Regions from separate parts of the Gorillibacterium terrae genome, predicted to be linked through region 3. Evidence: predicted binding sites of a transcription regulator. Region 3 holds the regulator's gene; each other region holds the start of a gene.
What was found. The regulator LexA, encoded in region 3, represses DNA repair genes until DNA is damaged. The targets are predictions, from matches to a motif close to CGAACATATGTTCG.
Positions count from the first base shown of each region.

Region 1: a site for LexA is predicted at 1,328-1,341, ahead of ACSEXS_RS05035 (YhjD family protein). Genes of this name have one in related genera too.
Region 2: a site for LexA is predicted at 1,169-1,182, ahead of recA (recombinase RecA). Genes of this name have one in related genera too.

Region 1 covers NZ_JBPPGI010000001.1:1,152,105-1,154,371, forward strand. Annotated here, with positions in the region: gene ACSEXS_RS05025 (endonuclease MutS2) at 1-192, opposite strand, end outside; gene ACSEXS_RS05030 (hypothetical protein) at 748-957, shown strand; gene ACSEXS_RS05035 (YhjD family protein) at 924-1,322, opposite strand; tRNA gene ACSEXS_RS05040 (tRNA-Leu) at 1,554-1,637, shown strand; gene ACSEXS_RS05045 (TetR family transcriptional regulator) at 1,733-2,267, shown strand, end outside.
Region 2 covers NZ_JBPPGI010000001.1:1,696,599-1,698,865, reverse strand. Annotated here, with positions in the region: gene recA (recombinase RecA) at 54-1,100, opposite strand; gene ACSEXS_RS07385 (competence/damage-inducible protein A) at 1,403-2,267, opposite strand, start outside.
Region 3 covers NZ_JBPPGI010000001.1:2,111,075-2,113,341, reverse strand. Annotated here, with positions in the region: gene ACSEXS_RS09400 (YhjD family protein) at 1-396, shown strand, start outside; gene lexA (transcriptional repressor LexA) at 617-1,240, opposite strand; gene ACSEXS_RS09390 (LysM peptidoglycan-binding domain-containing protein) at 1,587-1,847, shown strand.

The DNA of each region.
Region 1 (2,267 bases), 960 kb from region 3:
GGGAAGTCCGGAGCTGCGGTCGAGGATGGATGCCGCTTCCTCGGTTTCCGCCATGGCGTCGGACGCTTGCCGGGCCGAGGCGAGCGGCTCCAGTCGGCGGATGCGTTCTTTGCCGGCGAACGTGACGGCAAGCTCCTCCAGCTCGGCGACGAGGCGGGGGTATTCCAGTTTGTTCAGGGTTTCGGGATTCATCATGAGCCTCCTTGGGCATAGTGGGGATACGACGGTACGCCAAAAAAGGACATGGAGAACGCAAGCTGCGTCACCCCATGTCCCTGGCGGGATACGAGACCGAAGAGCCGGGCCCTCGGAAGGAGAGCCCGCGACGAAACGCAAAAAACCGTGCAGCAGCACGGTCCGTCTCTTCGGTCAGAGCAGGGAAAGGTGCGGGTTTGCTGTTCTTAACTGAGGCCAAGGTTCGTCAGGGCGCAATGAAACAGAAGGGCGGAACCGGGTTATACCCCAGCCATCCATGGAAACCTTCGGAATTGCCCCGGCCGAGCTTCGGCGGGTATGAAATTCATCAGTTAAGAACGTTCACCGACATCAAAATTTCCCCTTTATCGTTGGATGCCTTCAGTATAGAAATTCCGGGGTGCTCTTGTCAACAGACGAGTGCCGGACAGAACGGCTATATCGAAAGTTACCCCGCAGATGCGGCGGTGCCCTCCGCAAAATTGCGCGGAGGGCACGGAATGAGCGATAATGGAATAGAAGGGACCAGCCAAGGAAAGGAGCGGATCTCCCTTGATCAGCGACGAAGAATTGGACCGGTACCGGCTCGAGGGAACCCGCGTGCGGGTTGTGCGCGACGCCGATCCGGCCAACGATGTGAAGGGGTATGTGATGGCGTGGGACGACCACACCGTGATGATTAAGAAGCTGAACAAGCGGGTTCTTAAGCTGGACCGTCAATACCGGTATCAGCCCTGGGAGGACGAGCGGGCTTCGACGTAACGGCCGGCCAGCAGACCGATCTCGGTCTTCACCTCGGCCCGGGAAATTCGGTAGGTTTCCCGGTAGCCCCGACAAACATAGCGGCAGGAGATGCCATCGGCGTTCTTATCCTCCGAATAGATGCGGATGCCTGCCAGGCCCAGCTTGCCGCGGATGCGGGCGAGGTCCTCGCGGACCGAATCCATCATCCGCTGAATGACGACGACATGCGGAAGGCTGATGCGAACGGAGGAGTCGCGGATGGTATCGATATCCTGCTGGAGCATTGTGAGCAAGACGGGCAAGAGCACGTAATGCTTGACCAACTGCTGCTCCGAAGCGGTGGGGACAGAGGGACGGGAAAGGTCAATCGCGTTCATGGCCATGGATGCGAACCTCCGTTCGTATTGGTAATTCCATTGTAATCCATCCCGTCGGCAATTGCAAGAAACTTACAGCAGGATTTTCACGATTTATCCAAAAGGGCTGTTCAAGAGAAGCCGAGTGACTTTTCCAAAAAAATGATTTGACACCGATAAACCGATCGTGGTATATTACTTTTTGTCCGCAAGAGACGATCGAACGAAATGAGCGGTTGGCGAAGCGGCAAATGATATGCGGTCATGGCGGAATTGGCAGACGCGCTAGATTCAGGTTCTAGTGTCAGCAATGACGTGGAGGTTCAAGTCCTCTTGACCGCACTTCTTCCATCAACAGAGCTTCCGATCTGCTTCCGGCAGGTTGGGAGCTTTTTTTGATGATAGATATTCACCAAATCCCGCGTTAGAGGTGGCTTATGAGAGAGCTCAAGAACGTAGAGGAACGGATATTGGACCGGGCTCTGTACTTGATGGGAGTCAACAAAACCTGCGATATCTCCATACGGGCCATCGCCAAGGAAGCCCAGGTCAACGTCAGCGCCATCAATTATTACTTCCGGTCCAAGGAAGAGATGCTGAGGCTGGTGAAGGAATTTTATATCGAGAACACCCTGACCGTATCCGCCATCTTAAGCAGCGACGACCTCGGCTGTGAAGAGAAATTGATCTTGGCGGCCAATGAAATCATGGAGTACTCGCAGCGTTTTCCCGGCAATATGGTCATTTTGAGAGATGCGAAGCGGCTGGCCGACACCGATGAAGTGTCGAGGAAGATCGTGGGCATCTCCGCCGAGGTAGGCCTGCGGTTGTCCGAGCTGCTGGACGAGATCCTGGTTGGCGACGCGATCAGCAAGCGGTACAAATATGTGATTTTCATGTCGGCTGTCAATTATCCGACGGAGTATGACGGCATCGAATACATGGGCGACATTCCGCTCGGCGAGCGCACGG
Region 2 (2,267 bases), 410 kb from region 3:
GTTCAAGCGGTACGGATGGCGACGTCCCTAGAGGCCGGGACGCCTTCTCCGGTTTATTCGAAAGTCAACTCGTCCTGCTCTTCCTCTTCGTCGTCTTGGGCAGCCGGAACCGAGGTGGTCAGGTTGCTGTTCTCGCGAATCTTCTGTTCGATCGCATCGGCGATCTTCGGATTTTCCTTGAGGAACTGTTTCGCGTTCTCGCGGCCCTGGCCCAAGCGTTCGCCCTCATAGGAATACCAGGCGCCGCTCTTGTCGACGATGTCCATCTCGGTGCCCATATCGACGAGGGTGCCTACTCGGGAGATGCCTTCGCCGTACATCATGTCAACTTCCGCTTGCTTGAAGGGAGGAGCCACCTTGTTCTTGACGACCTTGATCCGCGTGCGGTTGCCGATCACGTCGTTGCCCTGCTTGAGGGATTCGATGCGACGAACGTCCAGGCGCACGCTGGAGTAAAATTTAAGGGCACGTCCGCCCGGCGTAACCTCCGGGTTGCCGAACATAACGCCGACCTTCTCGCGAAGCTGGTTGATGAAGATGGCGATTACCTTCGATTTGTTGATGGCGCCGGACAGCTTCCGCAGCGCCTGAGACATCAAGCGCGCCTGAAGGCCGACGTGGGAGTCGCCCATCTCGCCTTCGATTTCCGCTTTCGGCACAAGCGCCGCTACGGAGTCGATGACGATAATATCGACGGCGCCGCTGCGGACGAGAGCCTCCGCAATCTCCAGCGCCTGCTCGCCCGTGTCCGGCTGCGACAGCAGCAGCTCGTCGATATTGATGCCGAGCTTGCGGGCATAGAGCGGATCGAGCGCATGCTCGGCGTCGATGAAGGCGGCTTGTCCGCCTGTCTTCTGAACCTCAGCGATCGCATGCAGGGCGATGGTCGTCTTACCGGAGGATTCCGGTCCGTAGATTTCAATAATTCTGCCTCTCGGGAACCCGCCGGTTCCGAGCGCTATATCAAGTGCCAGGGAGCCGCTCGGAATGGTTTCCACTTGCATGTGCGTGGATTCCCCGAGCTTCATGATGGACCCCTTGCCGAACTGTTTCTCAATGTTGCGAAGTGCCATTTCCAACGCCGCGCGACGATCTGACAATCGACTCACATCCTTCTCGCTTTATAGGTTTATTTTACCCGATTCCGAAGCGTTTGCCAAGCATTTTTCGAACATATATTCGTATTTTTTTGAACGTCCGCCAAACGACAAGCACCGCGGCGAAGAATCGATTCTTCGCCGCGGTGCTTCCGCTGTCCGTCCTTGCCGTTATTATACCGTCCGTCCGCGAAGCCCGTCAAACGGATTTATAGGGGACGGAACCTCACGGTTCGCGCCTGCACAGACGGCATGTCGTTCCGATTACACTTGATTGGCTCATTGGATCTTAAGATCCGTTTATATCATCGTCCCTGGCCGCCGAGCCGTCTCCACAGATGGTAGAGAGCGGATTTGGCCGATTTAAGCTTGATCGTCTCGCGGTTGCCGTTCAAGCGGGCTTCGAAGACTTCCGTCGGGCCTCCCGCTTCCGCTACGCCGAAATACACCAGTCCGACCGGCTTGCCCTCCGAGGAGTCCGGTCCGGCCACGCCGGTAACGGAAACGGCATAATCCGTTCCCGTCCGCGAGAGCAAACCTTCCGCCATGGCGCGGGCCGTCTCCCGGCTGACCGCGCCAGGCGCCCCAGGCCCTTCCAGCAGCGTCACAGGCACACCAAGCAGCGCCGCCTTCAGCTCATTGGAGTAGGAGACCACTCCGCCCTTGAAGCTGCCGGAGCTGCCCGGGATGGCGGTAAGAAGGTCGGACAGCAGGCCGCCCGTGCAGCTTTCCGCCACCGACAGCGTACGGCTGCGCTCCTTGAGCAGCCGTAGGATGACCTCTTCGATGGACGCCTCCTCTTCGGCGTAGAGATATTCGCCGACTAGGCGGGCGATCTCGGCCTTCGTCGGCTCCATCTTGGCCCTCGCCTCCGCTTCGGAGGCCGCGCGGCTCGTCAGCCGGATCGTCACTTCCCCCTCCTTCGCATAGGGCGCGATAGTGGGATCGGTCTGGGCTTGAATCAAATCCAACAGCGCATGCTCCAGGTTCGATTCCCCGATGCCTGCGAATTTCAGCATGATGCTGAACAGCGGCTGCTCGCCGCTCATCCGCTCCCGGATCCAGGGAAGCGCATAGTTCTCGAACATGAGCTTCATTTCCTTGGGCGGCCCGGGAAGCAGCACGTAGTGCCTGCCTGCCTTCGAGACCGCCGTTCCGACGGCAAGCCCG
Region 3 (2,267 bases):
TTGCCGGATGCGGAGGAGCTGGAAATGCTGCGCGATTCGATTCTCCTGCCGCATCTTATCACCATGCTGGAACGCAGCCGCGGCGAGATCGAGCGCCTGCCGCACCTGCTCAAGTCGGCGTATCTGGGGGCGACGGATGCGCTGCTGGACCGGGCGGCGCAGGAAATGCGCTCGCTGCGCAAAGAATTGGCCCGGCGGCAGATCAAAGTCACCGGCGAGGAATACGACGGCGAGATGGTGTATTACTACAGCTATGTCTGCCGCGGCTATACGGACCGGTTCGGCATCGTCCGCGAGGTGATGCGTTCCGAGCTGAGCGTGAAGCTGGGGCGATACATCGGGGATCTGAACAAGGCGCTCCGGGAGCTCGGACAAACGTCCCCTGTCGCCCAGTAGGGCGGAGGAACGGTCGGTTGCCGGGCTGTCTGGCTTGGGCTGGCGTTTTTTTTGGGTTTGGGCGGTCACAGGGAACCTGGCCGGATTGAACCGAGCTGGCGATCGAATTGCCCGGTGTAGTTCCGTCGGAACCCGTACCCGTCAAAAAAAGCCTCTCGGCACATTCGCGTGCGAAGAGGCTTTCGTTAGCTTCGAATAAAGCGGGAGAACGAGGCGGACCTTAATGAATGTCGCGGAATACCCCGACGACCTTGCCCAGGATGGAGACCGTCTTCAGCAGGATCGGCTGCATCGTCGGATTCTGCGGCTGCAGGCGGAAGTAATCCTTCTCCTTGTAGAAGGTCTTGACCGTCGCTTCGTCTTCCTCGGTCATGGCGACGACGATATCGCCGTTGTTGGCAGTGTGCTGCTGGCGGACGATGACGTAATCGCCGTCATGGATGCCGGCATCGATCATGCTGTCTCCCTGCACGGTCAGCATAAAGACGGTATGGTCGCCGACATAATGCTCCGGAAGAGGGAAGTAGTCCTCGATGTTCTCGGTTGCGGTGATGGGAACGCCTGCCGTCACCTTGCCGATCAGGGGAACGCGGGCGACCGAGAAGGAAAATTGCGAGACGGAGTCGTCATTCGTGCCGAGCAGCTCGATAGCACGGGGCTTCGTCGGGTCGCGGCGGATCATTCCCTTCTTTTCCAAACGGTCAAGGTGGCCGTGAACGGTCGAACTGGAAGCGAGGCCCACCGCTTCTCCGATCTCGCGGACGGAGGGCGGATATCCCTTGGCCTTGACTTCGCTAGCGATAAATTCGAGAATGGCCTGTTGGCGGCCCGATAATTTCGTCACGTATGATCACTCCATCAGGGAATTTATAAGCAAAGTATACCATAGAATGAAAGTTCGTACAAACATAAGTTCGTTTTTCACTTGACATGAACATGTGTTCGCCTTATAGTGAGAACAGAACAAACGTTTGGGGGTCGTGAAGATGAGTGCTTACTATATCTGTGAACCTGCCGGTATGGATCATCGAATCGGGAGAGACGGGCGCAGCGGGAGCGTCAAAGCCGCATTGCGCTATTCCCCACCAGGCTCGCGGAAAGCCGATCATGAAGGCCGGAGACTGTCCTTTTCGTCGAGAACGGTGGTCCTTGGGCTTCTGATTACGTTCTTCCTGTTCGGTGGCTTCCTGATGACGGCCTATGCTACCGCAGGAGCTTCGGATAACAGCCCTTCTTCCGCCAGCGTCATCCCCGCCTCTAAGCCGGCGGCAGCCGAAGGCACAGGAGTCGTCATTGACGCAGCTCCCGGAGACAGCCTGTGGAGCATTTCCAGCCGCTACGCCGACGGGCGGTCGATCCGTTCCTATATGAAGGAATTGAAGAAAATCAATCACCTGACCTCCAACGAGCTGCAGGTTGGACAGATTCTGCGGCTGCCTGACAGCAAGTAACCGGTGCAGGGGCGCTCGGCGGTTCAGCCCAAAGACCAAGCGTTTATCCGCAGGCTTGCAGGCTCTTGGCCAAGCGGCGACTGGCGACTGCCGGGTGCGGGCGACGTGAGGAAGCGATTTTCTTTTACGCATAAAGTTCACTTGAGAAGCAAGCAGCGATGGACCGGGCGGAGTTAACTTCGCATGGAGCCGACGCTGCTTTTTTAACGTTTTGGGACAAGTAAGAAGACGAGGACAGGAAATAAGGTGAGGAAAACCCAACAGGAAGAAAGCAAGAAACCAAGAAGGCCAAAACGAACGGTAAACCCGTGAAGGCCGATCAAAGGAAACCAAGCCCTCTTGGCCGCCATCCCGGGGGCCGCGACACCGCCAGAATGACCGCTTGACAAGGCTTTATGGCAATGGCAAAGTAATAGAGAA